Regions from separate parts of the Micromonospora chalcea genome, predicted to be linked through region 2. Evidence: riboswitches for the same ligand, from Rfam matches in the RefSeq annotation. Region 2 holds a riboswitch; each other region holds the start of a gene.
What was found. Region 2 has a riboswitch for cobalamin ahead of PVK74_RS08565 (ribonucleoside-diphosphate reductase subunit alpha). Riboswitches for the same ligand answer to the same signal wherever they lie in the genome.
Positions count from the first base shown of each region.

Region 1: another riboswitch for cobalamin. It lies ahead of PVK74_RS10070 (peptidase); the one in region 2 lies ahead of PVK74_RS08565 (ribonucleoside-diphosphate reductase subunit alpha).
Region 3: another riboswitch for cobalamin. It lies ahead of metE (5-methyltetrahydropteroyltriglutamate--homocysteine S-methyltransferase); the one in region 2 lies ahead of PVK74_RS08565 (ribonucleoside-diphosphate reductase subunit alpha).

Region 1 is NZ_CP118233.1:2,221,320-2,230,804, forward strand. It holds gene PVK74_RS10040 (ECF transporter S component) at 1-762, opposite strand, end outside; gene PVK74_RS10045 (ABC transporter ATP-binding protein) at 759-2,390, opposite strand; gene PVK74_RS10050 (CbiQ family ECF transporter T component) at 2,387-3,631, opposite strand; gene PVK74_RS10055 (hypothetical protein) at 3,624-4,526, opposite strand; gene PVK74_RS10060 (prenyltransferase/squalene oxidase repeat-containing protein) at 4,523-5,977, opposite strand; cobalamin riboswitch at 6,114-6,229, opposite strand; gene PVK74_RS10065 (hypothetical protein) at 6,336-6,788, opposite strand; gene PVK74_RS10070 (peptidase) at 6,857-7,900, opposite strand; cobalamin riboswitch at 7,999-8,122, opposite strand; gene PVK74_RS10075 (alkaline phosphatase PhoX) at 8,336-9,485, opposite strand, start outside.
Region 2 is NZ_CP118233.1:1,832,754-1,842,708, reverse strand. It holds gene PVK74_RS08590 (DegT/DnrJ/EryC1/StrS family aminotransferase) at 1-539, opposite strand, end outside; gene PVK74_RS08585 (glycosyltransferase) at 645-1,781, shown strand; gene PVK74_RS08580 (condensation domain-containing protein) at 1,796-3,235, shown strand; gene PVK74_RS08575 (MFS transporter) at 3,274-4,509, shown strand; gene PVK74_RS08570 (ribonucleotide-diphosphate reductase subunit beta) at 4,531-5,559, opposite strand; gene PVK74_RS08565 (ribonucleoside-diphosphate reductase subunit alpha) at 5,550-7,946, opposite strand; cobalamin riboswitch at 8,060-8,276, opposite strand; gene PVK74_RS08560 (PrsW family glutamic-type intramembrane protease) at 8,396-9,223, shown strand; gene PVK74_RS08555 (LysE family translocator) at 9,259-9,885, opposite strand; gene PVK74_RS08550 (acyl-CoA thioesterase) at 9,889-9,955, opposite strand, start outside.
Region 3 is NZ_CP118233.1:2,232,708-2,242,662, forward strand. It holds gene metE (5-methyltetrahydropteroyltriglutamate--homocysteine S-methyltransferase) at 79-2,328, opposite strand; cobalamin riboswitch at 2,445-2,663, opposite strand; gene PVK74_RS10090 (beta-1,3-glucanase family protein) at 2,776-4,368, opposite strand; gene mgtA (magnesium-translocating P-type ATPase) at 4,471-7,011, opposite strand; gene PVK74_RS10100 (DedA family protein) at 7,051-7,707, opposite strand; gene PVK74_RS10105 (lysylphosphatidylglycerol synthase domain-containing protein) at 7,827-9,955, shown strand, end outside.

The DNA of each region.
Region 1 (9,485 bases), 390 kb from region 2:
GGCCCGCCGGACGGCGCGGCGCAGCGCGGCGAGGACGGCAGGACCGGCGAGGACTATCGCCACGGCGGTGGTGATCGCGCGGCCGGTGTCCCAGCCGAAGGTGGACGTGACGGCGGTGAACAGGGCGAGACGGTGCAGGTTCTCCAGTACGGGGGCACCGGCGACGTAGGACAGCTGGGTGTCCGCGCCGACGCTGAACGGCCAGAACCACAGGTTCATCAGCAGGCCGTAGCCGTAGGCGGCGAGCATCCCGTACCCGGCCAGGACGGCGACCTCGGCGCGGCCGCGCAGCCGGGCCGGAAGCAGGCCGGCGCCGAGGCCGATCCACGAGGCGCAGAGCATCTGGAACGGCAGCCACGGCCCGACGCCTGCGGTGAGCAGGGCGGAGGCGAACAGCGACGTGGCACCGAGCAGGAACCCGAACCCGGGTCCGAAGACCCGGCCGGCCAGGACGAGCAGGAAGAACACGGTCTCGATGCCCGCGGTCCCCGCACCCAGGGGGCGCAGGGCGGCGTTGACGGCGGCGAGTACGCCGAGCATCGCCAGGGCTTTGCTGTCGATGCCGCCGGAGGTGAGTTCGGCGAGGACGAGCGCCACGAGTACCGGCAGCATGACGATGAAGACCAGCGGCGCCTCGCCGGTGCGGGCGGTGCTCTCCGGGTGTGCGGGGACGAAGAACGGCCAGGTGAAGGTGGCCAGCGCGGCGGCCGAGGCGAGGGTCAGCACCACAGCGGTACGCGGGGCGACCCGCAGCACGCTCATGCCGGTGCCCTGGTCTCGTCGAGCGCGGCGGCGACCTGTTCCACTGTCAGCCAGGGGGCGGGGGCGAGGACCTTGGCCACCTGCGGCGCGAACGCCGGCGAGGCGAGCATGACCTCTGCGGTGGTGCCGTCGGAGACGATCTCCCCTTCGGCCATCACGATCACCCGGTCGGCGAGGGTGGCGACGAGTTCGACGTCGTGGGTGGCGACCACCACGGCTCGGCCGCTGCCGGCCAGCATCCGGGCGACGGCGGTGAACTGCCGCTTGGCATGGTAGTCCAGGCCGCGGGTCGGCTCGTCGAGCAGGACCACCGGCGGAGCGGCGGTGAGCTGCACGGCGAGTGCGAGGGCGAGCCGCTGTCCCTCGGACAGGTCCCGGGGGTGCCGGTCACCGGGCAGTCCGGGGACGAGCTGGTCCACCAGCGCCCGGCAGGTGCCGGCCGGCACGCCGGTCTCCCGGTCGGCCTGGGCGCACTCCGCGTCGACTGTCTCCAGGTAGAGCAGGTCACCGGAGTCCTGCGGGACGAGGCCGACGTGCCGGCGGGCCTGACCGGCCGGCAGGGCCTTCGGGTCGACGGTGCCCTTCGGCCCGGTCACGGCGACGGTGCCGCCGTGGCGTGGGCCGCTGCCCTGCACCGCCCAGAGCAGGCTGGACTTGCCGGATCCGTTGCGGCCCATCAACGCGACGACCCGGCCGGCGCGCAGATCGAGGTCGACGCCGGCCACCGCGACGGTGCCCGGATACCGTACGACGATCTTCCGCGCGGTCAGCGTGGGACCGGTGTCCGCGCCCGCCGGGACCGGCGGCGGCGCCACGCCGGCGAGCCGGTGCCGGAGGTCGGACGCCCGTCGGCGGGCGTCACGGACCGACAACGGCAGCGGTGTCCAGCCGGCGAGGCGACCCAGCTCGATCAGGGGTGGCGCGATGTCGATGTGGGCCAGCCCGGTCGCCGGCGTCCCGTCGTGGACATGGCCGTCGCCGGGCAGGTACAGCAGCCGGTCGGCGTACTGCAGGACGCGCTCCAGCCGGTGCTCGGCCAGCACCACTGTCACTCCGAGGTCGTGCACCAGCCGGGTGACGGTGGCGAGCACGTCCTCCGCGGCGGTGGGGTCCAGCGCGGAGGTGGGTTCGTCGAGCACCAGCACACGGGGGTGCGCCGTGAGCACCGCGCCGATGGCGACCCGCTGTTGCTGACCGCCGGACAGCGTCCGCAGGGGCCGGTCGCGCAGGTCGGCGATGCCGAGCAGGTCCAGCGTCTCCTCCACCCGCTTGCGCATCACCGCGGGTGGCAGGGCGAGCTGCTCCATCCCGTACGCCAGTTCCTCCTCGACGGTGTCGGTGACGAAGCCGGCCAACGGGTCCTGGCCGACCACGCCGACGACGTCGGCGAGATCGCGCGGCGGATGCGTGCGGGTGTCCCTGCCGTCGACGGTGACGGCGCCGTGCAGGGTGCCGCCGGTGAAGTGTGGGACGAGACCGTTGATCGCCCGCAGCAGCGTCGACTTTCCGGCACCGGTACGGCCCGCGACCAGGCAGAGTTCACCTTCCTCGACGCGAAACGTCACATCCCGCAACGGTGGCGGGCCGCCCTCGGCATAGTGGACGGTGACCCGGTCGAAAGTGATCATGGGCGGTCTCCCGGTATCGATGCCCTCGCGGCGCGCACTCCGTCTGCCGGCACGTCCGTGACGGGGATGGGCCGGTCCACCGCCGGCGGGCGTCCGGCACATACTGTCGGCGGTGGTGGCGGCGCCAGCCAGGCGGGTGCCGCCGCGACGCCGACGGCGAGAAGCATCAGCGGGGTCAGCTGGGGCCAGGTGAGCGGGCTGACCGGCGGGTAGAGCAGTTCCGGGTCCACCGAGCCGGCGAGCATGGTCAGTGCCGCGGCGGCCACCCCGCAGCCGGCCACGAGCAGCTCGGCCGGGCGCCAGCGGTCCGGTCGGTACCGGCTGCGGCGGACCCGGCGGCCGGCCAGCAGCATGCCGGTCACGGCGGCGGTCAGTCCGGCCAGGAGCATCGGCAGCCCCAGGTAGCCGGGTGCGGCGGTGTCGAGCAGCCCGTAGGTGCCGGCGCAGACGCCGACCAGCCCGCCGAGGACGAGCGCCCCGGTGACGGTTCGCTGCCCGGCGGGCACCGCCGCGGTGCGGCCGTAACCACGGGAGTCCATCGCGGCCGCGAGGGCCAGGGACCGGTCCAACGCGTCGGCCAGCACCGGCAGGGCGATCCCGCGCAGCGCCCTCATCCCGCGGGCGGACGCGCCGCGCAGCCGCCGGGCCCGGCGGACCCGTAGCACGCTCTCCACCAGCTGCGGGGCGACCGACAACGCGACCACGACGGCGGTGCCGATCGCGTACAGCGCTCCGGGTACGGCCTTGAGCAGCCGCTTCGGGTTGGCCAGGGCGTTCGCCGCACCGAGGCAGATCAGCATCGTCGCCAGCCGCAGCCCGTCGTAGAAGCCACCGAGGATCTGCTCGGCGGCGACCGGTCCGAACAGGCGGATGCCCGCCGCCCACGCGGGCAGCGGGATCTCCGGCAGCCGGACCAGGATGTGGTCGCCCTGGCCGCCGCCGAACACGATCCGGAACACCACCCGCATCGTGACGATCACCGCGCCGAGCCAGACGTACATGCGGAACGCCAACGCCCACGGCGCGTCGCCCCGGCGGCGCACCACCACCAGACCGGCGACGGCGACGAGCAGGGCCAGCGGCAGCGGATTCGTGGTGTGGCTGGCCGCGGTGGCCAGGCCGAGCGCCCACAGCCACCATGCGCCCGGGTGCAGCCCCCGGGGCAGCCACCACACCGGCCATCGGCCCGGCAGACGACGGGCGTCGGCCGGCCGCGACCCGGTGACCGTGACGTCAGTCATCCGGGTCGGCGGCACGGCGTCGTCGGGCCGCGACCAGCGCGCCGGTGGCGAGCAGGGCGAGCAGAAGCACCCCGGCGATCGTGCCCAGTGGCAGGCCGTCGTCGTCACGGGACGCGGCGACATCCGTCACCACCGGCTCGTCGGAGGAGCCCTGCGGTGCCGTGCCGGTGGCGGCGCCCGGCGTCGCCGTCAGGGTCGGCGTACCGGCCGTCGGTGACGTGCCGGCGGAGGTCGGCGGGCCGACGGAGACCGGCGGGCCGGAGGTGCCGCCCGGCCGGGTGGGCTCGCCGGGCCGGCCACCGGCGACCGGCGGCGGTGCGACGGTTCCTCCCGCCGGTGGTGGCGCCGCCGGCTCACCGCCCGTGGGCGGCGGCGGTGGTGGCGGTGGCGGTGGAGGGGCGGGGCGTTTCGGCACGACGCCGGGACGGGGCGCGTCGTCGGCGTTGCGGTTGAGGGAGAACGACCAGCCCTCGAAGCTACCGGCCGCCGGCTTGCGGTTGAGCACGCCCTTGTCGCTGTACGTCCAGCTGCCGCCGTTCGGGGCGTGCCAGTACGACCAGTAGGCGCTCGCAGGCGGGGTGTCGACGCACTTCTCCGTCGCGGCCGACGGCTTGCCGTCGATCCGGCAGATGAACCCCTCGCCCCAGCGCAGGGTTCCGGTGATCGGGAAGCCCGCGTTCTTGAGCGCCGCGAGGCCGGTGGCCTGGGTGCCCGGCGCGCACCGCACCACCGTCCCGCCGCCGAGTTCGTTGAAGTCCACCACGACTGTGACCCCGGAGGCGTCCGGGCAGTAGCCGGCCGACCCGGCGGCCACCGCAGGACTGCCCGGTCCGATCGTGGTGCAGGCGGTGACCAGGGCGACGGCCAGCGCGCCACGGGCGGCGCGGAGGCTCATCCCGCCCGCCGTCGGCCGAGCACGAGCAGTGTCACTCCGCCACCGATCAGCAGCAGCGCGATCAGCAGGTAGCTACCGATCGCCACGCCGGTCGTCGGCAGCCCGCCCGGCCCGGACGCGGCCGGGGTCGTGATCGGCGGCGCGGCGGTGGCCGGCGCCGCGGTCGTGGGCGCGGGTGTCGCCGGAGGGCTGGTCACGCTCGGCGTCGGGCCGGCGGTGCCGGTCGGTGGAGGCGACGTGGTGAGCGTGGGAGACGCGGAGGGCGTGGACGGCGCGGTGGGCGAGGCCGTGCCGGTCGGGGTGGGAGTCGACGTGGGCGGCGGGTCGAGGCCGATCCGGCCCAGCGGGACCTGGGCCAGCCCGAGCAGGGCCTGCGCGGTGGCCCGGCGCCACTGGTCCCGGTCGGTGTCGGTGATCCCGGCCGCCGCGGCAGCCGTGAATCCGTCGGTGTTGTAGGCGATCGCGCCGGCGTCGGCGGAGGCCGCGCCACCGTTGCCCGCGGTGAGCTGCAGCGCGGCCAGGGCCGTCGCCGCCCGGGCGGCCTCGTCGTCGCGGCCGGCGGCGGCGAGGGCCTGCCCGGCCAGGCCGGTGCTGTTGGAGTTCGCGCCGGTGGTCGGTCCCGAGCCGCCGAAGGAACCGTCGGCGTGCTGCTGGGTGACCAGCCAGTCGGCGCCCTTGCGGGCGGCGTCGCCGGCGCCCGTGGCGCCGTCCTCGGCCGCGGCCAGCAATGCCTGCACGGCCATCGCGGTCGAGTCGACGTCGAGGGTGGCGCCGGGCTGGTCGTCGCAGGACGGCGACGGCCCGTCGGCGGCGTCCGGGTAGAGCCGGAAGCCGCCCGCCGCGCACTGCTGCCGGATCAGGAAGTCCACCGGATCCTGTGGCAGGTCGCCGCTGCGGGCCAGGCCGAGCACGGCGAAGGACTGGTCGAAGGTGTTGCTGGCGTCCGGGCCGCTGTCGGCGGTGGTACGGCTGGTGATCCGTCCCCGCTGGTGCCCGGCGTCGGCCGTGGCGATCAGCGACAGGGTTTCCGCCCGCAGGTCGTAGCCGCCGAAGTCGGTGGGGTCCGCGTCGGCGGCGGCTGCGGCATAGAGCAGCTTGGCGGTGGCCCCGCCGTCGGTGAAGCCCTCGATGCCCCAGTCGTCGTAGCTGTTGTAGGACCGTACATGCTTTGCGACCTGCGCGGTTGCCGCCTGCCGGGTCTGCGCGTCGACGCCGGTGGCGGACAGCGCGACCAGACCGTCGATTGTCAGCCCCCAGTCCTCGGGGGTGAACGGTCCGGGCAGCGAACCGTTCTTGAACTCACCGGCCAGCCAGGACGCGGCGTCGCGGGCGGCGGTGACGTGGGCCGGGGCGGGTGCCGCGGCCACGGTGAGCGGGGCGCTGGTGATCGTGGCGAGAGTTGTCGCCGTGGCGATTCCGAGACCGATGGTGAGACGCCGGGACAGTGGCATCAGGGTGCCTTTCGCGGAGCGGTCGGTGAAAGCTCCGGGAAGCGCCCCGAGAAACGGACACCCCGCTCCGCGTGCTGCGGTGGGCGGGGTGGTCGGACCTCGGCGGCCCGGACTTCACCCTGTAGACCTCGACAGTGGAAGCCGCTCGTCCCGGGCGGGGCATTCCGGCTCGCGAAAGGGACTCTCGCTCACGGTTGCGGGTCAGCGCCGGCTTCGAACCGGCTTCCCCCCACACGGGACGTATGCAGTTGTGCCCGGCGCACCGGGTGCCGACACCGTACCGCCCGGGCGCGCGACGACGCCAGAGCAGCTGCCGGTACCCGGCGCGCCGCTGGTCACACCGTTCGCAGCCGGCGGGTCAGGGAGCGGCGATGCTCGGCGGGGCGCCGGCGCCGAAGGACCAGCCCTCGACGCTGCCCGGCGCGGGGTTGTAGCCGGTCGCCCCCGACGTGCTGTAGGACCAGGAGCCGCCGCTGGACGCATGCCAGTACGACCAGTACGCGGTGGCCGGCGGGGTGTTGACGCACGGCTCGGTCGCGGCGGTGGGCTTGCCGTTGATCCGGCAGACGAAGGCCAGGCCCCAGCGGGCGGTGCCGGTGACGGTGAAGCCGGCGGCCTGAAGCGCGGCCAGGCCGGTGGCCGGATCGCCCGGCGCACAGGCGACCTGGACGCCGCCGCCGAGCGCGGCGAAGTCGACGACCACAGTGACTCCCGAGGTGCCGGCGCAGGCGGCGGCGTGCGCCGACCGGGGCGCGGGTTCGACTGCGGTCAGCGCGACGCCGGCCACGACGGCGGCCAGCAGGCCGGCCATCCAGGTGCGGGCGGTGGGACGGTGACGGAACACGGGTCCTCCTGTGATCGGGTGAGCGGCGAGGCGGTTCACGGGCAGGCGAGCGCCGGTGCGCCGGGGTCGGCGCCGGCGGCGGACAGACGGGCGTACCCGATCCCGGTGAGACCGAGGACGGCCTGGGCGGTGGCCCGGGGCGCGGTGGCCGGGTCGAAGCCGCCACCGTCGAAGTCGACGGCGCCCCGGTCGGCGGGCGCCCCGGCGCAGCCGACCTGGAGTCCGGCGAGGAACGCCCGGGACCGCGCCCAGGCCGGCAGCCGGTGACCGTCGCGCAGGGCCTGCGCGGCGAGGCCGGTGCTGTTGGCGTTCGGTGTGCCGGCCGCGTTGGCGAAGCCGCCGTCGGCACGCTGAACGGACACCAGCCAGCGCAGCCCGGCGGCGGCGTCGGCCGGACGGTCCGCGGCGCGCAGCGCCTGCGTCACGAGCGCGGTGGCGTCCACGTCGGACGTGCAGACCGGTTGCGCGGGCAGCAGCGGGTAGCCGCCGTCCGGGCATCGGGTGCCGGCCAGCCAGGCGGCCGCCGCCGGAGGCGCCCCGGCCGCCGTACGGTCCAGCGCCAGCAGCGCGAAGGACTGGCTGAACGCGTTGCTGTAGTCGCCGTACGCGGACCGGTCGCTGAACCGGCCGGCCGGCGTCTGCAGCGAACGCAGCCGGGCGATCAGGTCCACCCCGCCGACGTCGGCCGGGTCGCCACCGCGCACCTGCACGGCGAGGGCGAGCTTGGCGGTCGCGCCCGCGTACGCCTCGGAGACGCCGTCGCCGAGGTAGCCGTCGCGGATGTCCGGCCGGGTGACCCAGGCCAGCGCGCCGGCGCCGTGGTCGTCGGCGACGCCGCCGGCGGCGAAGGCGAACACGGCGTCGAGGGTCAGCCCCTGGTCGGGGTAGGCGACACCGTCGAAGACCGCCTCGAAGCGTTCGCCGTCGACGAGTTGCCGGGCGAGCCAGCCGGCGGCGGCCTCCGGGCGGGTGAGGGCGGCGCGATCGGGGGCGGCGACGGCCGGTGTGGTGAGGGTGAGGGCGGCGAGTACGCCGCAGAGGAGCGCGAGCAGGCGGTGCCGGCTTCGGCGGACGACCATCGGAAGCGCCTTTCCGGCCCGGCGGTCGTCGAAAGCCCGGACGGCCGCAGTACGCGGGGGCGTCCGGGACTCCGACCCGTGGGCCACGACGGGTGGGGAGCGGTTGCACGCGTACGACGGGTATTCGGGCTCGCCGCCGCAGAGTTCTCTGGGCGGCCTACCGTTGCGGGCCAGCGCCGGATTTCGACCGGTCTTCCCCCGCACGTACACGCGGTGGTTGAGTTGTCGCGACAGTCTGCTGTGGCCGGTGCGCCGATGTCAATGCGCCAGGAACCGGCCACGTGCCGTGACGGCCGGCGGAATCGGCGGTTTCACACCCCGACGTCGAGAGGCCGTCGTCCCGGCGCGTCCGCGTGGAGCACGCCGGTGAAGGACGCCCGGTGAGGACCGGGCGTCCTTCACCGTGTGGTCACTGCCGGCGGGACCGGGAGCCGGTCAACGGCGGAACGGACCGGTGACGCAGTAGGTGATGCCGCCGGACGACGAGCCGGTCGTGCCGCGTTGCGAGGAGAAGTACAGCCGGTCCCCCGCCGGGGTGAACGCCGGCCCGGTGATCTCCGAACCGCTCTGTCCGGTGATCCGCAGGAAGACCGAGATCTTGTCGTCCGGCGTGATCATGCAGATCTCCATGTTGCCGCCGTCCTCGGCGACGTAGAGGTCACCTGCAGTGGACCCGGTGATGTTGTCGACGCCGGTCAGCGGAGGGGCGCCCGGACTGACCAGGTTGTCGTCGTAGGCGAGCTCGTACGTGCCGGCGGCCAGGTTGACCTGCCACACGCGGTTGTCGCCCTTCGTGGTGAACCAGACGGTGTCGTCCGCGTAGTGACAGCCCTCGCCACCGTTGAACGTCTTCGCGCCGGACACCTGCTGCCGGGTCGGGGTGGGCGAGCCGTCCGGGTCGGGCACCGTGGCCCAGGTGAACGTGCCGGAGGTGGCCGTACCGGCGCGGAGGACCTGGAGGGTTCCGGCGGACAGGTCGCCCCAGGTGGCCGGCACGAAGCGGTAGAACTTGCCGTCGGTCTCGTCCTCGGTCAGGTAGACGACCCGGCGGACCGGGTCGGCCGCGGCCGCCTCGTGCTTGAACCGGCCCATCGCGGGACGCGCCACCGCGGTCCCGCCGAGGGGGTACGTCTCGAAGACCCGGCCCAGGGACACCTCCTCGCAGGAGAGCCAGGTGTTCCACGGTGTCTTCCCACCGGCGCAGTTGTTGTTGGTGCCGGAGAGGATCCGCGACGCCCCGACCACGGCGCCGCTGGAGTTGAAGACGAGTCGCGAGGCGCCGCCACCCGCACCGGCCGACACCTCGGAGTTCGACACGTAGATCCAGCCGGTGCCGTTCGGGAACACGGCGCCGCCGTCCGGGGCGTCGTGCCAGGTGTACGACGTCCCCGGCACCGTCCGCCGGGACCGCGCGACGATCGAGCTGGTGAACCCGGCCGGCAACTGGATGCCGTTGGCGTCGGCTGCCTGAAGCCCACCGTAGGGCCCCGCCGCGTTCTGTGCCGGGGCTCCGTACGCCGCCGACCACGCCGTGAACGGCAGGGCGAGGGCGCCCGCACCGACAACGGTGGCCCGCAACATCGTT
Region 2 (9,955 bases):
TCCTCCACGACGGAGATGCCGCGCGGCCGGGTGACCGCGTCGAGCGCCGGCACGTCGGCCATGTTGGAGGCCCAGTGCACGGCGACCACGGCCCGCGGGTCCACGGACAGGTCGAGGTCGTCCGGCCCGACGCAGCCGGTGTCCCGGTCGACGTCGACGAGCACCGGGACCAGGCCGGCGCGCAGCGCGGCGGTCGCGGAGGCGGTCCAGGTCAGCGCCGGTACGAGCACCGTCTCGCCGTAGCCGAGGCCGAGTGACTCCAGGGCCACCACCAGGGCACTGGACCCGTGGTCGACCGGCACGCAGTGGCGGGTGCCGACGTAGCGGGCGAAATCGGCGGCGAAACGTCGCTCGAACAGGACGGTGTCGCCGACGGACGGGCTGCTGATCGCCCACCGGCCGCCGGTCAGCACCGCGGACAGGTTGGCGGCGGCATCCGGCGCGGGGGTCGGCCAGCGTGGCCATGGGCGGTGCGGCGGGCGGACCGGCCGGCCGCCGTCCACGGCGAGCCGCCGGTCGATGGGGATGGAGGTCGTCATGCCTTCGACCTTGATGGCCATCGATACATCAGCGGTACATGTGCGATGGCCGCAACGGCCGGCGCTGTGTATCGGCGCTGTACCCCGGTGGTCGAACCTCGGGGCATGAGCCGATCCGCATCGCCCGTGGGCGAACCGACCGAACCCCGCGCCGTCACGCGCGGCGTCTCCGTGGTCATCCCGGTCAAGGACCGGGTGGCGGAGATGCGCCGCCAGCTCCGCAGTCTGCGCGACGCCGCCCCGAACTGCCCCGAGCCGGTGGAGGTGGTGGTCGTCGACGACTCGGCGCCCGCCGCGGCCACCGCCCACCGGGCGGCCTGCGCCGAGTACGGCGCCCGCTACGTGCGCGGGCCCCGGCACGTCGGGGCCAAACGGAACCTGGGCGTCCGGCACGCCCGCCACGACCTGGTGCTGTTCACCGACTCCGACTGCCGGGTGCCGGCCGACCTGATCACCCGGTACGCGGCCCGGCTGCGCGCCTCCGGCGAGGAGGTCGCCGGCGTCACCGGCCCGGTGATCGTCGAGCCCGGCGACAGCGCGTTCTTCCGCGTGATGCGCCGCTCCTACCTGCTGCTCGGCGACCTGACCCGGCCGCTGCACTACGAGCGCGTGTCCTGGGGCGCCGGCGCGAACATGGCCGTCAAGCGTGCCGTCTTCGAGGCGGTCGGCGGGTTCCCGGAGGACTCCCCGATGCCGCTGGGCGGGGAGGACCTGCACCTCGGGCTGCTCCTCACCGACGCCGGCTACGTGCTGCTCACCGACCCGGACGGCGTGGTCACCCACGACACCGGCGTCGCCGACACCTTCCGCGCGGTCGCCTACCGGTTCACCACGTACGGGCGCTCCGAGCAGTGGCTCTGCCTGGCCCACCCGCACCGGCGCCGGTTCGTGCTCAACACCGCCAGCACGCTCGCCGTGACCGCGCTGGCCGGGCTGCTGACCGCCCGGCGCAGCGGGGGACGCAGCCTGCTCGCGGTGCCGGCCGTCGCGGCCGCCGTGATCGCCGCGAAGACACCCGGCCGGCTCGGCGGCGACCGGGGACCGCGCGCGGTGGCCGAGTCGATGGCCTGCGCGGCGATCGAGACGCTCTTCGACGGGGCCGCGTTCGTCACCTCGCTGCGGCTCGGCCGTCCCGACCTGCTCTTCACCGGCTTCCGCGCGCCGGACGAGGCGGACTACCAGCCGGACGAGACGGACCACCGGCAGGTCGCGCCGGTGGCCGCGCCGCCGGTGGCGGCCTGACGGGGGGAGTGGCAGTGCCGACGACGTACCCGCTGGCCCCCGGCCAGCAGATGATGTGGGAGTTCATGACCGCGCTCGACCCGGCCCGTCCCGGCGCCTCACGGCTCGTGGTGGTGGAGTTCCGCCGGTTGCGGGGCGCGCTGCGGGTCGACGTGCTGCGGCAGGCGATGCAGGACGTGGTGGACCGGCACGACGCGCTGCGGATGCGGTTCGACCGCATCGGCGTGCAGCCCGAGGTGCGGATCCTGCCGCACGTGGAGTCGCCGCTGGAGTACGTCGACCTGTCCGGACTGCCGCCGGCCGAGCAGCAGGCCCGCGTCGAGCAGATCGCGTACGCGCACCGCAACGACGCGTTCGACCCCGGCCGGGCGCCGCTGTGGCGGGCCGCGCTGGTCCGGCTCTCCGCGACCGAGCACGTGCTCGCGCTCTGCTTCTTCCACATGGTCTCCGACGGCTGGTCGTGCCGCGTCGTGGTGGAGGACCTGTGCCACGCGTACGCGGCCCGGCTCGGCGCGGCCGACCCGCAGCCGCCGCTGGGCGTGGACCCGGCCGCGCTCGCCGCGCTCCAGGAGGCGGAGCAGTCCGGCAACGGCGTCGACGCCGCCGCCCGGGCCGCGTACTGGCGGGACCGGCTGCGGCCGGTGGAGCCGTACCAGCTCTTCCCGGCGTCGCCGCCGGCGCCGGACGTCGCGCTCAGCGCCGAGGTGGCCACCCGCTTCGCGTTCCCGCCCGAGATCACCGCGCGGCTGCGCCCGGCCGCACGGCTGGCCCGCACCAGCCCGTACGTGCTGCTGCTCGCGGCGTACCTGGTGCTGCTGTCGCGGCGGGCCGGCCGGTCCCGGGTGGTGCTGGGCACCACCACGCTGGGCCGGGAGAGCCCGCTGTCCCGGCAGCTCGTCGGGCAGTTCACCAACAACGTCTACCTGCCGGTCGACGTCGCGCCGGACGCGCCGATGAGCGCTGTGGTCGGTGCCGCGCACGCCTCGCTGGCCGGGGCCGTCGCGCACGCCACCGCGTACCACCGGCTGGCCCGGGCGGTCCGTCCCGGCTTCGCGGCGATCCGCCCCTGGCCGGACAACCACCTGTTCGACGCCTGGTTCCAGTCCGCCGCGTCGGCGTCGCCGGTGCTGCACTGCCCGGATCTGCGGGTGGAGCCGGTCGACATCACCGCCCGGGCCGCGCCCGGCACCCCGCCGCCGGTGGTCGCCGCCGACGTGCCGCCCGAGTGTCTGCCCGTCTGGGTCAAGCGGGGTTCACCGATCGTCGTGGTGGACGACGACCGGGCCGGCGGCGTGGTGATCCGCAACCGGGGTGTCTTCGGCGACGACCTGGTACGCGGGCTGATCGACGACTACGTCGCGGTGGTCTCGGCGCTCGTCACCGACCCCGGCACCACACCGGAACGGGTACGCCTTCCTGACGGTGCGTGCTTCCTCGACCACGCGATCGGGTAGGAGTTCCGACGGACCGATCCCAGAGAGGTACGACGACCATGACGGACACCTCGACGAACCAGCACACGACGGAGCAGCCCGCGCCGCCGGTGCCCCGCTCGGCCGTACGGGCCCGCTGGTCGGTGGCGCTGCTCTTCGTCATCATGGGCCTGGCCATCGGCGGGTGGTCGGCCCGCGTGCCGGAGGTGCGGGACGCGGTAGGGGTCGGCAACACCGGCTGGGGCCTGGCGAACATCGCCACGAACGCGGGGGAGCTGGTCTCCCTGGTCGTGGTGGCGGTGCTGATCAGCCGGATCAACACCCGCCGGCTGGCGCTGGCCGGGGCCGCGCTGATCCTGCTCAACGCGCCGCTGCTGGCCGCGTCCACCACTGTGGTGGCGCTGGTCGGCGGCCTCGCGGTCTGGGGCTTCGCGGCGAACCTGCTGGCCACGCCGATGAACGCCCAGTCGGTCGAGGTGCAGAAGCGGTACGGGCGGCCCATCCTGTCCACGTTCCACGCGGGCTTCAGCATCGGCATGCTGGTCGGCGGCCTCTGCGGCACCGGGGCCGCGGCGATCGGGATGTCGCCGTCGGCGCAGATGGCCGTCACCAGTGTCCTGCTGGGCGCGCTGCTGATCGGCACGCACCGCTGGCTGCCCGACACGCCCCGCCAGGAGACCAAGGACGGCGAGGCGCGGCGCCGGCTGCGTGACCGGTTCACCCCGCAACTGCTGCTGCTCGCGGTGATCGCCTTCCTCGCCTCGTTCATCGAGATGGCCGGCGCCCAGTGGAGCGCGCTGTACGCGACCGAGGTGGCCGGCGCCACGGCGGTGCTCGCCGCGGCCACGTACACCTGTCTCTCGCTGGCCGCGACCGTCGCCCGGCTGTTCGGCGACCGGCTGGCCGGCCGGGTCGGGCGGATCCGCTTCGTCCGGCTGTCCGCGCTGGTCGCGACGGCCGGCGTGGCGCTGCCGGTGGCGTACCCCCATCCGGCGGCGGTGATGGCCGGGTTCGGACTGCTCGGGTTCGGCCTGGCGTGCGTGACCCCGACGGTGCTCGGCTTCGCCGGTGAGCAGCCGGGCCTCACGTCCGGCGAGGGCGTCTCCGTGGTGGCGATGGGCCAGTGGCCGGGCGCGCTGCTCGCGGCGCCGGTGATCGGCCTGCTCGCCGGCGCGCTGGACCTGCGTACCGCGTTCGTGGTGGTGGCCGTGCTGGCGCTCGCCGTGGTGGCGTTGATCGGGCGGGTGCGGGCGGCGGCGCTGCCCGGCGAGAGCCCGGCCCCGCCCCGGCCGTGACGGCCGGGGCGGGGGCGGCGGTCAGAAGTCGTCGTCGAACGTGACGCTGCCGGTCACCCCGACCTGGTACGCCGACACCCGCCGCTCGAAGAAGTTGGACAGCTCCTGCACGTCCTGCAACTCCATGAACGCGAACGGGTTGGCGCTGCCGTACATCGGGGCGATGCCGAGCACTGCCAGGCGCCGGTCTGCCACGTGCTGGAGGTACTCGCGCATGTCGGCCAGCGACATCCCCGGCACGCCCTGGCCCAGCAGGTCCGCGGCGAAGCTCACCTCGCACTCCACCGCCTCGGCCAGCATCTCCTTCACCTGCTTCTCCATCTCGGCGTCGAACAGGTCCGGTTCCTCGGCGCGTACGGTCTCCACCACGTCGAACGCGAACGCCATGTGCATGGACTCGTCCCGGAACACCCAGTTGGTGCCGGAGGCCAGCCCGTTGAGCAGGCCCCGGGAGCGCAGGAAGTAGACGTAGGCGAACGCGCCGTAGAAGAACAGGCCCTCGATGCACGCGGCGAAGCAGATCAGGTTGAGCAGGAACGCCCGCCGGTCGTCGCGGGTCCGCAGCTCGCGCAGCTCGAAGATCGAGTCGATCCACCGGAAGCAGAACTCGGCCTTGCGGGCGATCGACGGGATGTTCTCCACCGCGGCGAACGCGGCGAACCGTTCCTTCTCGTCCGGCACGTACGTGTCGAGCAGGTTCAGGTAGAACTGGACGTGCACCGCCTCCTCGAACAGCTGCCGGGACAGGTAGAGCCGGCCCTCGGGCGAGTTGACGTGCTGGTAGAGGTTGAGCACCAGGTTGTTGGCGACGATCGTGTCGCCGGTGGCGAAGAACGCCACCAGCCGCGACACCAGGTGCCGTTCGGCGGGGGACAGCTTCGCCAGGTCGGCGAGGTCCGAGTGCAGGTCCACCTCCTCGACCGTCCAGGTGTTCCTGATCGCGTCCTTGAACCGGTCGAAGAAGCGCGGGTAGCGCATCGGCCGCAGGGTCAGGTCCATGCCGGGGTCGAGCAGCATGTGCCGGGTCGGTGCGGTGGTGGTCACTGGCATGCCTCGCAGCTCTCGGGGTTCTCCAGGGAACAGGCCAGCGCCTCGTCGTCGCTCACGGCGGAGACCACGCCGGGCACCGGGGCGGGCACCGGGGCGACGGTGGCCTGCTGGATGCGGGTGGCGGGACGGGAACGCAGGTAGTAGGTGGTCTTCAGCCCGGCCTTCCAGGCGTACAGGTACATCGAGGACAGCTTGCCGATGGTCGGCGCGCTCAGGAACAGGTTCAGCGACTGGGACTGGTCGACGAACGGCGCCCGCGCGGCGGCCAGGTCGATCAGCGCCCGCTGCGGCAGCTCCCAGGCGGTGCGGAACAGCTCCCGCACCGGCGCGGGCAGCTCGGTGATGTCCTGCACCGAGCCCTCGGCCCGCTTGATCCGGTCGCGGACCTGCGGCGTCCACAGTCCGCGGGCCTTCAGCTCCCGCACCAGGTACGTGTTGACCTGGAGGAACTCCCCGGACATCGTCTCGCGCTTGAACAGGTTGGACACCTGCGGTTCGACGCACTCGTAGCAGCCGGCGATGGAGGCGATGGTGGCGGTCGGTGCGATCGCCACCAGCAGCGAGTTGCGCAGCCCGCCTGCGGCGATCCGCTCACGCAGCGCCGCCCACCGTCCGGCCTGCGCCGGCTCCGCGCCCCACAGGTCCGGGTGCAGGTCACCCTTCGCGGCCCGGGTCTGCGGGTACGCCGGATGCGGCCCGAACCGCTCGGCCAGCCCGGCGGAGGTCTCCAGCGCGGTCAGCAGGATCTCCTCCTGCACCCGGGTGGACAGCTCCTTCGCCTCGGGGGAGTCGAACGGCAGGCGCAGCGTGAAGAACGCGTCCTGCAACCCCATCAGGCCGAGCCCGACCGGCCGCCAGCGCGGGTTCGACGCCGCCGCCTGCTCGGCCGGGTAGTAGTTGATGTCGATCACCCGGTCGAGGAACACCACAGCGGTGCGGACCGTGGCGCGCAGCCGCTCCCAGTCCACCCCGTCGGCGGTGACGTGGGCGCCGAGGTTCACCGAGCCGAGGTTGCACACCGCCGTCTCGGCGTCGTCGTTCACCTCCAGGATCTCGGTGCACAGGTTGGACAGGTGGATCACGTTGCCCGGCTCACCGGTCTGGTTGGACAGCCGGTTCGCGGCGTCCTTGAACGTCATCCAGCCGTTGCCGGTCTGCGCGAGCGTGCGCATCATCCGCCCGTACAGGTCCCGGGCCCGTACCGTGCGGACCGCGTTCTTCTCCGCCGCCCGGTACGCGGCGTCGAACGCCTCCCCGTACAGGTCGGGCAGCTCCGGGGCGTCCGACGGATCGACGAGCGACCACTCGCCGTCGGCCTCGACCCGGCGCATGAACTCGTCCGGGATCCAGTTGGCCAGGTTGAGGTTGTGCGTACGCCGGGACTCCTCGCCGGTGTTGTCCCGCAGCTCCAGGAACTCCTCCACGTCCGGGTGCCACGGCTCCAGGTAGACGCAGGCCGCGCCCTTGCGCCGGCCACCCTGGTTGACCGCGGCCACCCCGGCGTCGAGCGTCTTGAGGAACGGCACGATGCCGTTGGACCGGCCGTTCGTGCCCCGGATCAGCGCGCCCCGGCCGCGCACCCGCGACCAGGCGATGCCGATGCCGCCGGAGAACTTCGACAGCTTCGCCACCTGGTGGTAGCGCTCGTAGATCGAGTCCAGCTCGTCGCGCGGCGAGTCGACCAGGAAGCACGACGACATCTGGGTGTGCCGGGTGCCGGAGTTGAACAGCGTGGGGGAGCTGGGCAGATAGGCCAGGCTGGACATCAGCCGGTAGAAGCCGACCGCCTCGCCCGGGGTGCGGGACAGCCCGCAGGCCACCCGTAGCAGCCAGTACTGCGGCGTCTCCACCACCAGCCGCGACTGCGGGTGCCGCAGCAGGTAGCGGTCGGCCACGGTACGCAGTCCGAAGTACTCGAACCGCCTGTCGCCGTCCGGGTCCACGGCGTCGTCGAGCTTGCGGGCGTGCCGGGCGACGAATGCGGCCGTCTCGTCGCCGATCAGCCCCAGCCCGTGCGCGTACGCGATCGACTGGCTGAAGCTCGCCACGCCCTGACCGCGGACCTCCTTGTCCACGTACGCGGCCAGCAGCCTTGCCGCCAGCTTCGAGTACTGCGGCTCCTCGCCGATCAGCTCCGCCGCGGTCTGGATCGACAACCGGTCCAGCTCGGCGGTGGTCGCCCCGTCGTAGAGCCCGCTGATCGTCTTGGTGGCCACCCGCAGCGGGTCCACCTCGTCCAGGTCGGCGACCCAGCGTTCGACCGCCCGGACGATCTTGCCGACGTCCACCGGCTCGGTGTCGCCGTCCCGTTTGCGTACCCGCATCGCCGGCCGGCGGGCCTCGGACCCGCCGCCGGTGGCCGGCGGGCTTTCCTGCACGACAGTCATGACCTCTCCTCGCTGTCACCGTCTGGAGACGGCGGGAGACGCCAACGGGCACGGCGCGGCCGGCCCGGCTGCTGGCGTCGGTCGTCCCGCGCGACCTCCGGCCGCCGTACGCGGAGGCGCACGGCGCGCTGGCAGGTCTTCGGACTCGCGGGCCCGACCGGGGTCGCCGGTCGCCTACCGGCCGTCGCTTCCCAGGCCGGTGGCCCAGTGCTGTTGACGGCTGTCGTTCCCACTCACCGCTGCGGGGCAGTCCCGGATTTCCACCGGGTTCCCTCTTGCCTCGGCCCCGCCCCGGAGGGCTCGGCCGAACCAGCTGCGGCACCACCATATATGGCGGTGGGGGCGGTTGGGCAACACCAGATGTCGTGTCGGGCGTGTCGCATGGATCTCACTGTCCACAGTGCCTACCCCCGATGCCGGCGCTCGCCGCCGGGCGCGATACTCGGCGTATGGGGAATACCGGACGCCGCTGGGCGTGGGTGGCGGTCCTGCTCGTCGGCGTCGGGCTTCACCTGCTGGTGCTGGAGACACTGTCCGGCACCGGCACCGTCACGTTCGTGCCGGCGCTGATCGTGCTCGGCGCGTGCGTCGCGCCCGCCACGTTCCTGGCCTTCGCCCAGGGGCGGCCGGCCCGCCGCCCGGTCCCCGGCTCCGTCGTCGGCGTCGCCGCGCTCCTCGGCGGCGTGGTCGGCGTGGTCGCCGCCGGCTGGCTGGAGTACGGCACGCTGCACCGCCTCGGCGTCCTGCCGATGGCGCTCGTCGGCCTGGCCGAGGAGACCGCGAAGCTGATCGTGCCGGCCGGCATCCTGCTGCTGTGGCGGCGGCACCGGTCACCGGCGCAGGGCCTGGTGATCGGCGTGGCCTCCGGCGCCGGGTTCGCCGCGCTGGAGACCATGGGGTACGCGTTCGCCGCGTTCGTCGGGTCGGAGGGCAACCTCGGCGCCGTCGAGCGGACGCTGCTGGTTCGCGGTCTCACCGCGCCCGCCGCGCACCTGGCCTGGACCGGGCTGACCGCCGCCGCGTTGTTCACGTTCGCCGCCGCGCCCGGTGGCCGGAGACTGGCGGCGTTCCTGCTCACCTTCGCCGCCGCCGTCACGCTGCACACCTGCTGGGACACGTTCGGCACGCAGCCCGCGTACGTGTTCATCGGCGCCGTGTCGCTGGGCTGGGTGCTGCTGCGCCTGCACCTGGACCGCGAGCGGCCCGCCGCCCCGCCCCGGGCGCCGGAGCGTGATCCTCACCAGCTCGCCGAGGTGGCGGGGTCGGAGCCCTCCTGATGCCGCCATCTCGGCGAGCTGGAGTCGAGCAAGCGTCAGCCGGCGGCCAGCCGGACACCGAGCGCGACGAAGGCGACAGCGCAGAGCCGGTCGACCCGCCGCGACCAGCGGCTGTCGCCCCAGCGGCGGGCGAACCGCCCGGCGCCCAAGCCGAGAGCCAGGTCCACGGTGAGCTGCACCGCGACGAACAGCGCGCCGAGCAGCACCAGCTGTGCCGCCACCGGGCCCGCGTCGGGCCGGACGAACTGCGGCAGGAACGCCACGCTGAACAGGATCATCTTCGGGTTGAGCAGGTTCGTGAGCAGCCCGCGCCGGAACGCCCGCCCGGCGCCGCCGCCGTCCGCCCCGTCCGCCGCGCCGCCGGGCCGGCCCGTGCCGCGCAGCGCCCGCAGGCCCAGCACGATCAGGTACGCCGCACCGGCCCACCGGATCGCGGTGAACAGCACCGGGGACGCGGCGATCACGGTGGCGAGTCCGGCCACCACGGCGGCGACGTGCACCGCCTCCCCGGCCGCGACCCCGAGCGCCGCCACCGCCCCGGCCCGCGCGCCGTACCGGGTGGCGTTGGCGAGCACGAACATCATGTCCGGCCCGGGGGTGAGCATGAGCACCACGATCGCGGCCAGGTATCCCGCGAGCGTGGCCGCCGACAGTCCGAGCACGCCTCAGCCCTCCTCGACGCCGTCGAGCAGCGCCCGGCGCAGCGCCAGCCGGTGTTCGCGCCGGATCTGC
Region 3 (9,955 bases), 400 kb from region 2:
GCTCCGGGCACGGCCTGTCAAGGGCTGAACCGGGCCCGGGCCGGGCGGAACGGCGCGGCGTTCCGCCCGGCCGGCGGCTCAGCGTCCGCGCAGCTCGGCCGCGGCGGCGACCAGGTGCTGGAGGGACGCCTCGACCTCGGGATAGCCGCGCGTCTTGAGGCCGCAGTCGGGGTTCACCCACAGCCGCTCGGCCGGCACCGCGGCCACGGCCCGGCGCAGCGCGCCGACGACCTCGTCGTGGGACGGCACCCGGGGTGAGTGGATGTCCCAGACGCCGGGCCCCACACCCCGGCGGTATCCGATCGCGGCGAGGTCGTCGAGGACCTCCATCCGGGAGCGGGATGCCTCGATGCTCGTGACGTCGGCGTCGAGGGCGTCGATGGCCGTGATCACCTCCCCAAACTCCGAGTAGCACAGGTGGGTGTGGATCTGGGTGTCGTCGGCGACTCCGCAGGTGGCCAGGCGGAACGCCCCGACTGCCCAGTCCAGGTACGCCTTCTGGTCCGCCCTGCGCAGTGGCAGCGTCTCACGCAGCGCCGGCTCGTCGACCTGGATGACCCGGATACCGGCTGCCTCGAGATCACGGCACTCGTCGCGCAGGGCGAGCGCGACCTGGTCCGCAGTGTCTGCCAGTGGCTGGTCGCTGCGGACGAACGACCAGGCCAGGATCGTGACCGGGCCGGTGAGCATGCCCTTGACCGGCCGGTCGGTCAGCGACTGCGCGTAGGTGGACCAGTTGACGGTCATCGGCGCCCTGCGTGCCACGTCGCCGTAGATGACGGGCGGACGCACGCATCGGGAGCCGTAGGACTGGACCCAGCCGTGTTCGGTGGCGGCGAACCCGTCCAGCTGCTCGCCGAAGTACTGGACCATGTCGTTTCGTTCCGGCTCGCCGTGCACGAGCACGTCCAGGCCCAGCCGCTCCTGGAGCCGGACGACGTGCTCGACCTCGGCGCGCATCCGCTGCGTGTAGGCGGCGTCGTCGAGACGCCCGGCCCGGTGCTCGGCACGCGCACGGCGCAGCTCGTCGGTCTGCGGGAACGATCCGATGGTCGTGGTCGGCAGGGGCGGCAGGTTCAGCCGGGCCTGCTGTGCCGCCGCACGCTCCGGGTACGCGCCGCGCTGCCGATCCGTGGCGCGCAGCGCCGCGAGCCGACCGCGTACGGTGTCGTCGCGCCAGGCGGCAGGGGTGGGCGGCAGCGGCTCGGGCAGGGACGTGGTGCCGTTGCGCAGCGCGCGGCCGAGCCGGACGACCTCATCGACCTTCTGCCGGGCGAAGGCGAGCCGCTGACGCAGCGCCGGGTCGAGAGCGGTCTCGGCGGACAGGTCCTCCGGCACGTGCAGCAGCGAGCACGAGGTGGACACGGCGACGTGGTCGGCGAGGGCGGTGACGGCGGCACCGGCCGCCACGGCGGCCCGCAGGTCGGTACGCCAGACGTTGCGGCCGTCGACGAGGCCGGCCACGATCGTCTTGCCGCGCAGTGGTCCCGCACCGGCCAGCCGCCGCAGGTTGCCGGGCCCGGCCACCAGATCCACGCCGACCGCTTCGACCGACGTGTCGAGCAGGGCGGGCAGCGCGTCACCGAGCTCGCCGAAATAGGTGGCGACGGAGATCGCCGGCCGCTGTTCCACCGCGCCGAGCCGGGTGTACGCCTCCCGCAGCGCGTCGATCTCGGCGGCGCTCCGGTCGGCGACGTAGGCGGGTTCGTCCAGCTGCACCCATCGCACGCCCGCCGCGGCAAGGGATCGCAGGATGCCGGCGTACACGTCGACCAGGTCGGTCAGCCGGTCGAACGGTTCGCCGCGGGCCTCGGTGGGCTTGGCCAGCAGCAGGAATGTCGCCGGCCCGACCAGCACCGGCCGGCTGTCGATTCCCAGCTCGCGGGCCTCGCGGTACTCGCGCAGCGCCTTGTCGGGATTCGGCGCGAAGGTGGTGTCGGAGCCGATCTCGGGAACCAGATAGTGGTAGTTGGTGTCGAACCACTTCGTCAGTTCGAGCGCCGGCTCGGCATCGACGCCCCGGGCCATGGCGAAATAGGTGCCGAGGTCGCCGAGGCCGAGACGGGCGAACCGGCGCGGGATCGCGCCGACGGCGACGGCCGTGTCCAGCACGTGGTCGTAGTAGGAGAACGTGTTGGACGGGATCGCGTCCAGGCGCGCGTCGCGTAGCGTCCGCCACACCTTCGCCCGTAGCGCGGCAGAGGTCGCCGCCAACTCCTCGGCGTCGATCCGGCCCGCCCAGTAGGCCTCGACGGCCCTCTTGAGTTGCCGGTTGCCCCCGATACGCGGATAGCCCAGCACGGTGCTCTGACCGAATGCGGTACTCATGGAGATCCCTTCCCTCGAAGCACACGAGGCCGATCGAGGCGGGGAGGGAAGGGGTACAGACGGCGTACCGGCTTCCGCACCGGCCGTCCCGAGCGACCGTCGGCGGCGCACACCGGACGGTGCGCGCGGTGCGGGCAGGTCTTCGGACTCGCGGGCGCGACCGGATCCACCCGGTCACCTACTGGCCGTCGCTTCCCAGACCTCACGGTCCAGTGCTTCGATGACGGCTGTCGTTCCCACTCACCGCTGCGGGGCAGTCCCGGACTCACACCGGGTTCCCTCTTACGACGCCGCACCCTTCACGGGCACGGCGAACCAGCACCGTTGTCCATCGTATGGGGCGGTGAGCCGACGTGGTCGGCGCGTCCGTCCTGCGGGACGGCGAGCCGTCGCGGCGGGTGGCGGGAGCGACTCGCGGTCGGCCCCCGCCCCCCGTCGCAGGGCCGGTCAGCCCTTACGCCACTTCTGGCCGGCCGTGCCCGTGCAGTCCCAGAGCTGGAGCCTCGCGCCGTCGTTGCCGTTCCGGTCCTTGATGTCGACGCACTTGTCGGCCTGAAGGTTGACCAGGTCTCCGGCCGAGTTCAGGGTGAACTGCTGGGCGCCGGTGCCGTTGCAGGTGTAGAGCTGCACCACCGCCCCGTTGGCGGTGGACCCGGCGTCGACGTCCATGCACTTGTTGTTCTGGCTCTTCAGCGCCGTGCCGCTGAACGTCCACTTCTGCGCGTTGGTGTTGTTGCAGTTCCACATCTGCAGCGGCGCGCGGTCGACGAAGTTGGAGCTCGGCACGTCGATGCACTTGTTGTTCCAGTTGCTGACCACGGGCACCCCGGTGGCCGGGTTGCCGCCCCCACCGCCGGTGAACGGGCTGAGGATCAGTCCGGCCGAACGGGGGTCGCCGTCGTGCACCAGTGACTCGAATCCGCCGACGTCGTCGAAGGCGAACGCGTACGCCCGGCCGTCGGTCATGTGGGCGTGGATCAGGCGGGCGTACTGGTTGGTGGGGTTGCTGCGGTAGAAGTCGGCGGCGTTCGTGCTGGGCTGGGTGTCGATGGTGCCGAGCGTGCCTCGGTTGAGGGCCGCGCAGAGCGTACGCGAGATCGGGCCGACCACCTGGTCGTTCGGCGCGGGCAGGTCGCCGTCGCATCCCCAGACGCTGGCCGAGGAGGGCCGGTTGAAGGAGGCGACCACCTGGCCGCTGCCGTTTGTGAAGGTCATGGTGTTGCCCGAGGTGCGGCCGTAGTACCGGATGGCCGGCTGGTCGGCGAAGGGCGCCACGGTCAGCGTCTTCGTGGTGTACGCGTTCCACGCGGAGGCGATGTAGGAGTCCAGATAGGTGGTGCTCAGCAGGCCGGCCCCGGCCGCCTTCCCCGGAGCCAGGACGCGCAGCACGGTCCCGTCTGAGCGGGTGTGGACGGTGTTGGCCCAGCCCGGCTGCGCCCGGATGCCGTCGATGACCGCGTTGCGTCCGTTGGCCACCACGTCGCCGGTGCGCTTGGTGACGCCGTTGGCGCCGGTCACCGTGACCGCGTGCGGGATCGCGAACATGTCGACCTGGGAGCTGTTGAGCCACAGCCCGGAGTCGTTGTAGGTGAACTCGCTCCAGTCGAAGAGGATGTCGCGGTTCGCGTCACCGGCCGCCCAGGGCGCGGGCTGCACCAGCCCGTCCGGGGTGAGGAAGAACTTCAGCTTCTGCCCGAGGGCGAAGTAGGCCCGGCCGGAGAAGCCCCGGGGGAACTGGATCGTGGTGCTACCGCCGTTGCCGGGGCCCGGTATGGAGACGTCCGGCGCGGGCGACGGCGGGATCTGCCCGCCGCTCCACGGCACGAAGGCGCCACCGGCGGTGACGTAGCCGAGCCGGCCGGAGGACAGCTGGACGCCGATGACGTAGAGGTAGACCGGGTCGGTGCGACCGGTGGTGTTGGTGACGGTGACGGGTAGCAACGCCGGTCCGACCGCGTGGGCGGGCGTGGCGACGACGGTGCCCGCGAGCCCGGCGAGCAGTGCGGACGCGGCGGCGAGCAGCTTTCTTCGAAGACGCATGGCGACACCTCGCTGGAGACAGGGACGGGAGAGCGCTCTCTCAGCAGGGTCCAATTGTTAATTTTGTTTGTCAATAGGCGATCACCGATGGACGCGAGACCGTCACGGGCGGGGCACCCGCCGTGCGGCGGTCGGGTCCGGCGGGACGACGTGCTTGGCGGTCTCGTTGGCGGCGACGTTGACCAGGGTGACCGCGGCGAGGGCCGCCAGCACCACCGGCGGGAGCGCGGCGAGTCCGAGTGGCCCGGACAGTGGGCTGAAGGGCAGCGCGACGGTGACCGTGATGAGCAACAGTCCGGTGCCGGCGAGCGCGGCGGAGGGGCGGCTGCGCAGGAAACTCCGATTGGAGCGCAGCACCAGCAGCGCGATGATCTCGGTGGCGGTGAACTGGACGAACCAGGCGGCGCGGAAGACGTCGGTCGACACGTGCCACCACCAGCGCAGGGCGCCGAGTACGAGGAGGTCCACGGCGATGCTGATCGAGCCGTACACCAGCATGAACCTGCGGATGGTCCGGACGTCGACGGTACGCGGATGCTGGATCTGCTCGGCATCGGCGTAGTCGGTGGACAGGGTGGTGTAGGGGATGTCGGAGAGGAAGTTGAGCAGCAGGACCTGACGGGGCAGCAGCGGCAGGAAGGGCAGCAGGAGCGCGGCGATGCTCATGCTGACGACGTTGCCGAAGGACGCGCTGGTGTTGACCCGGATGTACTTCAAGGTGTTGGTGAACGTGCGGCGGCCGAGGCGGATGCCGTCGGCGATCACGTCGAGGTTCTTGTCGAGCAGCACGATCGCCGCGGCCTGTTTGGCGACGTCGACAGCGGTGTCGACGGAGATGCCGACGTCGGCGGCGTGCAGCGCGGGAGCGTCGTTGATGCCGTCGCCGAGAAACCCGACGACGTCGCCGCGTTGGCGCAGCGCGGTCAGGATGCGTTCCTTCTGCAGCGGGTCCACCTCGGCGAACACGGTGACGTCGGCGATCCGCTCCGGCAACTGGTCGTCGGGGCAGGCGGCGAGGTCGGCGCCGACGAGCGGTTCGCCGGCGAGGTCGACGCTGGCGGCGACGTGCCGGGCGGCGTGCCGGTTGTCGCCGGTGACCAGTCGGACCGTGACGCCCATGTCAGCGAGCCGGCGGATGGCGGCGGCGGCGTCTGCGCGGGGTGGGTCCTGGAAGGCGAGCAGCCCGACCAGCGTCATCTCCCGTTCGTCGGCGACGGCGACGGCGGTGACGCCGGGCATGGCTCGCACGGCGAGGCCCAGCACCCGGTCGCCCTGGTCGCTGAGCGCGGCGAACCGTCGCAGGACCCGCTCGCGTACCTCGTCCAGCGGTACCGTGCCCGCGGCGGTGCGTGCGGTGGCGCAGACGTCGAGCACCGCGCGTAGCGCACCCTTGGTGACCAGGATCGGTTCGTCTCCGTCGCGCACCAGCAGGGACAGGCGCTGGCGGGTGAAGTCGTAGGGCGCCTCGGCGATGCGGGTGCCCGGGTCGGCGGGTGGTTGCCCCCTCATGATCGCCGTGTCGACAGGGTTGGGGAATCCACGCTGGAGGCCGGCGTTGAGCCTCGCGAGCCGGGCCACCTCGGCGTCCGGCTCACCGTCGACCGAGAGGCAGCCGGTGAGGGTGACCGTGCCGGCGGTGAGGGTGCCGGTCTTGTCGGTCAGCAGCACGGTCATGGCGCCGAAGTCCTCGATGACCTCGAGGCGCTTGACGATGACCCGGTGCGCGGCCATCGCACGGGCGCCGGCGGAGAGGCTGACCGCGACGATCGCCGGCAGCATCTGCGGGGTCAGCCCGACGGCGAGGGCGAGCGAGAACAGCAGGGAGTCGATGACCGGTCGGTGCAGCAGCAGGTTGGCGACGAAGATGCCGACCAGCAGCACCACCATGATCCGCACGAGCAGCAGCCCGAAGCGGGTCAGCCCGCGCTGGAAGCCGGTGCTGGCGGGGCGGGAGGCGACCCGGCGGGACACCGCTCCGAAGGTGCTGTCGCGGCCGGTGCGCATCACCACCGCGCGCGCGGTGCCACTGGCCACGTGCGTACCCATCCACAGCGCGTTGCCGCGCGCGGTCAGCTCCGCGTCCGGCGGCGACGGGTCGTCCGACTTGGGTACGGGGAACGACTCGCCGGTAAGCACCGCCTGGTCGACCTGCAGACGTTCCGCCTCAACGATCCGGCAGTCCGCCGGGACGACGTCCCCGGCGCGCAGCACCACGAGGTCGCCGACGACGACCTCCTCGACCGGTACGGACACCTCACGCCCGTCGCGGATCACCTCGGTGTCCACCCGGACCCGGGCCTGCAACGCGTCGACGGCCCGCCCGGCGGCGTGTTCCTGCCAGAAGCCGAGGCCACCGCTGGCCGCGACGATGGCCAGGATGATCGTGCCGTCGATCAGATCCCCGACGGCCATCGACAGCAGGGTCGCGGCAATCAGGATCAGGATGATCGGGCTGGTGAACTGCGACAGCAGGAGCCGCCAGCCCCGCCTGGCGCCCGCGTCGACCCGGTTGGGCCCGTGCTCGCGCAGCAGGGCGGCGGCGCGTTCACCGGTGAGCCCGGCCGTGGAGGCTCCGACGGCGGCCACGGCCTGCGGCAGCGGCCCGGCCCAGAACGCCGCGCGCCCGTCGTCTGCTCGCCCCACTGCGCACTCCGCGGTCGCCGGCCACCCCCACGAGTGACGCTACCGATCCGCCCCACCGCGCGCGGGTGATTGGCCTGCCCGCTCACCGTCGGCCGGTTCGCGCCGTGCCCTCTGCCACGCCCGCAGCGCCACGCCGACGCCGATCAGGGCCAGCAGCGCCCACTCCCCGATGCCCAGTTCCCGTTCCAGATAGCGGTAGGAGGCGGCGCCCAGGTAGCCCAGCAGCGCCACGGCCGTCGCCCACACCAGGCCGCCGGCCAGGTTCGCCCGCAGGAACACCGGCCACCGCATCCCACCGGCGCCGGCGATCATGGGAACCACGGCGCGCAGCACCGCCACCCAGCGTCCGATGAGCACCGCCCACGCCCCGCGGCGGGCGACCAGGCGGCGGGCCCGCGCGATGTCGAGGCGCCGGCGCAGCACTCGCGGGGCGCGGGCGAGCACACCCGCGCCGTACCGGCGGCCGAGGGCGTACCCGGCCTGGTCACCGAGGCAGGCCCCGGCCGCCCCGGCGGCCACCACCGCCCACAGCGGCAGCGCGCCACCGTGGGCCACCAGCCCGCCGATCAGGATCGCTGTCTCACCCGGTACGACCAGCCCGAGCAGCGTCGAGGACTCCAGGGCCGGCAGGACGATCACCAGGGTCAGGACGAGCAGCGGCGGCAGCCCCACGAGCACCGCCAGGATCCTGTCCACCCGATGATTGTCGCCCCGGAGAGTGGCCGGTGAGAGAGAAGCGCCTCCCGCGGGCGGACGAACCGTAGGGTTCGGGTCGACGGCAGGGACGGTGCCGGACGAGGGGCGGCCGAGGACCGGTGGGAGCGCGTACGCATCGCCCGTCGCCGGCGTTGCTGGTCAGCCTGACCGTCTCGGCGTGCCTTCTGGCGGCGCTCAGCGCGGCCGTACGCAGCCACCGGGTGCCTCGCTGGGAGCAGGACCTGTTCACCCTGCTCAACCACCTTCCGGCCGGGCTGACCCCGGTCCTGGTCCTGGTCATGCAGCTCGGCTCGTACCCGGCGGTGTTCGTCGCCGCCGCAGCAGCCGTCATCGCACGCCGCATCGGCGCCGCGTGGACTCTCCTGCTGGCCGGGAATCTGGCGTACTGGCTCGCGGCAGCCGTCAAGGCCGCGGTCGCCCGGCAGCGGCCCGCGGCGCTGTTCACCGACGTGGTCCTGCGCGAGACGATCACCGGACGCCTCGGGTACCCGTCGGGACACGTCGCGGTCGCCACCGCCCTGGCGCTCGTCGCCGCGCGGGCCGGCGGCCCCCGGTGGCGCCGCGCCGCCTGGGTGGTGATCGGGCTGGTCGCCGTCGCGCGGATCCACGTCGGAGCGCATCTGCCGATCGATGTGGCCGGCGGTGTCCTCGTCGGCTGGCTCGCGGTGTGTCTGGCCCGACTCGTGGTCGGCGAGGTCGGGCCGCAACGGTCGGTGCCCGCACTGCGGGCGACGCTGCGGCGGCGTGGGATCGAGGTGGCATGGTTGGCGCCGATCCACGGCGACGCCCGTGGCTCGCAGCCGTGGCAGGCGGTCACCACCGGCGGTCGGCGACTGTTCGTCAAGGTGACCGGTGGCGAGCAACGCGACGCGGACTGGGTCTACAAGCTCTACCGGCGGATGCGCTACCGCCACGTGGCCGACGCGCCGCCGTACCTGAGCGCACGGCAGCAGAGCGAACACGAGACCTGTCTGACCCTGCTCGCCGCGCGTGCCGGCGTGCGGATACCGGCCGTCGTCACGACCGCCGCCGCGCCCGGCGGCGACGCCGTGCTGGTGCAGGAGTTCATCGACGCCGCCCCGCTGGACGCCGTCGTCGGGCCGGTCCCGCTTGCCGCCGTACGCGACGCCTGGGACCAGGTGGCGCGTCTGCACCGGGTGGGCATCGCGCACCGGGACCTGCGGGCCGCGAATGTGCTCGTCGGCCGGGACCACGTCTACCTGGTGGACCTGGGCTTCGGCGCCGACGACGCCTCGGCCGAGCAGCGGGCCCGCGACGTCGTCGAGCTGATGGTCGCCCTGGCCGGCCGGGTCGACCCGGCCGGCGTGGTCGATGCGGCGATCGACCGCCTGGGTGTCGCGGCGGTCGCGGACAGCGTGCCGTTCCTGCAACCCGCGGTGCTGTCCCGCGCCGGCCGGACCGCCCTGCGCGCCCGGCCCGGCATGCTCGACAGCCTTCACCAGGAGATCCTGCGACGCAGCCCGGACCGCGACCGCCCGGCGGCGAAGGTGGTCCGGATCAGCCGCCGCACCGTCCTGGAGCTGCTGGTCCTGGGGTTGGTCGTGCACCTGCTGCTCCCCCAGCTCGGCGAGATCCGCACCGCCCTGGGTCTGATCGTGCACGCCAACCCGGTAGCGGTCGCCGCGACGCTGCTCGGCTCCGCCCTGACCTACCTGCTCAGCGGTCTCGTGCTCCGGTTGGCCACGGCCGGCCGGGTCCCGCTGGGCGAGGCCACCCTGGTGCAGGTGGCCGCGTCGTTCGCCAACCGGCTGGCGCCCGGCAGCCTCGGCGGCGCCGCGCTCAGCCTGCGTTACCTGCACCAGAAGGGACTCGTCGCCGCTGACGCGGGCACCGCCGTGGCCGTCTCCCGCGCCGCCGGCGTGGTGTCCGTCGTGCTGCTGCTGCCGGTGCTGCTGCCGTTCGCACGCCAGCCCGCCCGCATCCTCACCCACGACGCGGCCAGGGCACTGCCGCTGCTACTGGGCGCCCTGGCCGTGCTGCTGGTCCTCGCCGGCGTGCTCGCCGTACCCCGGGTCCGGCGGCGTGGACGCGCCGCGGCCGGCCAGGTCGTGACCGCGCTGCGCGAACTGCGCCACCAGCACGGGCTGCGGTGGCTCGTCGTCGCGTCGACGGCGCTCACCCTCACCTATGGCCTCTGTCTCTACGTCGCGCTGATCGCCGCCGGCCCGGTCCCGCTGGCCCACCTGCCCCCGGTGATCCTGGTCTG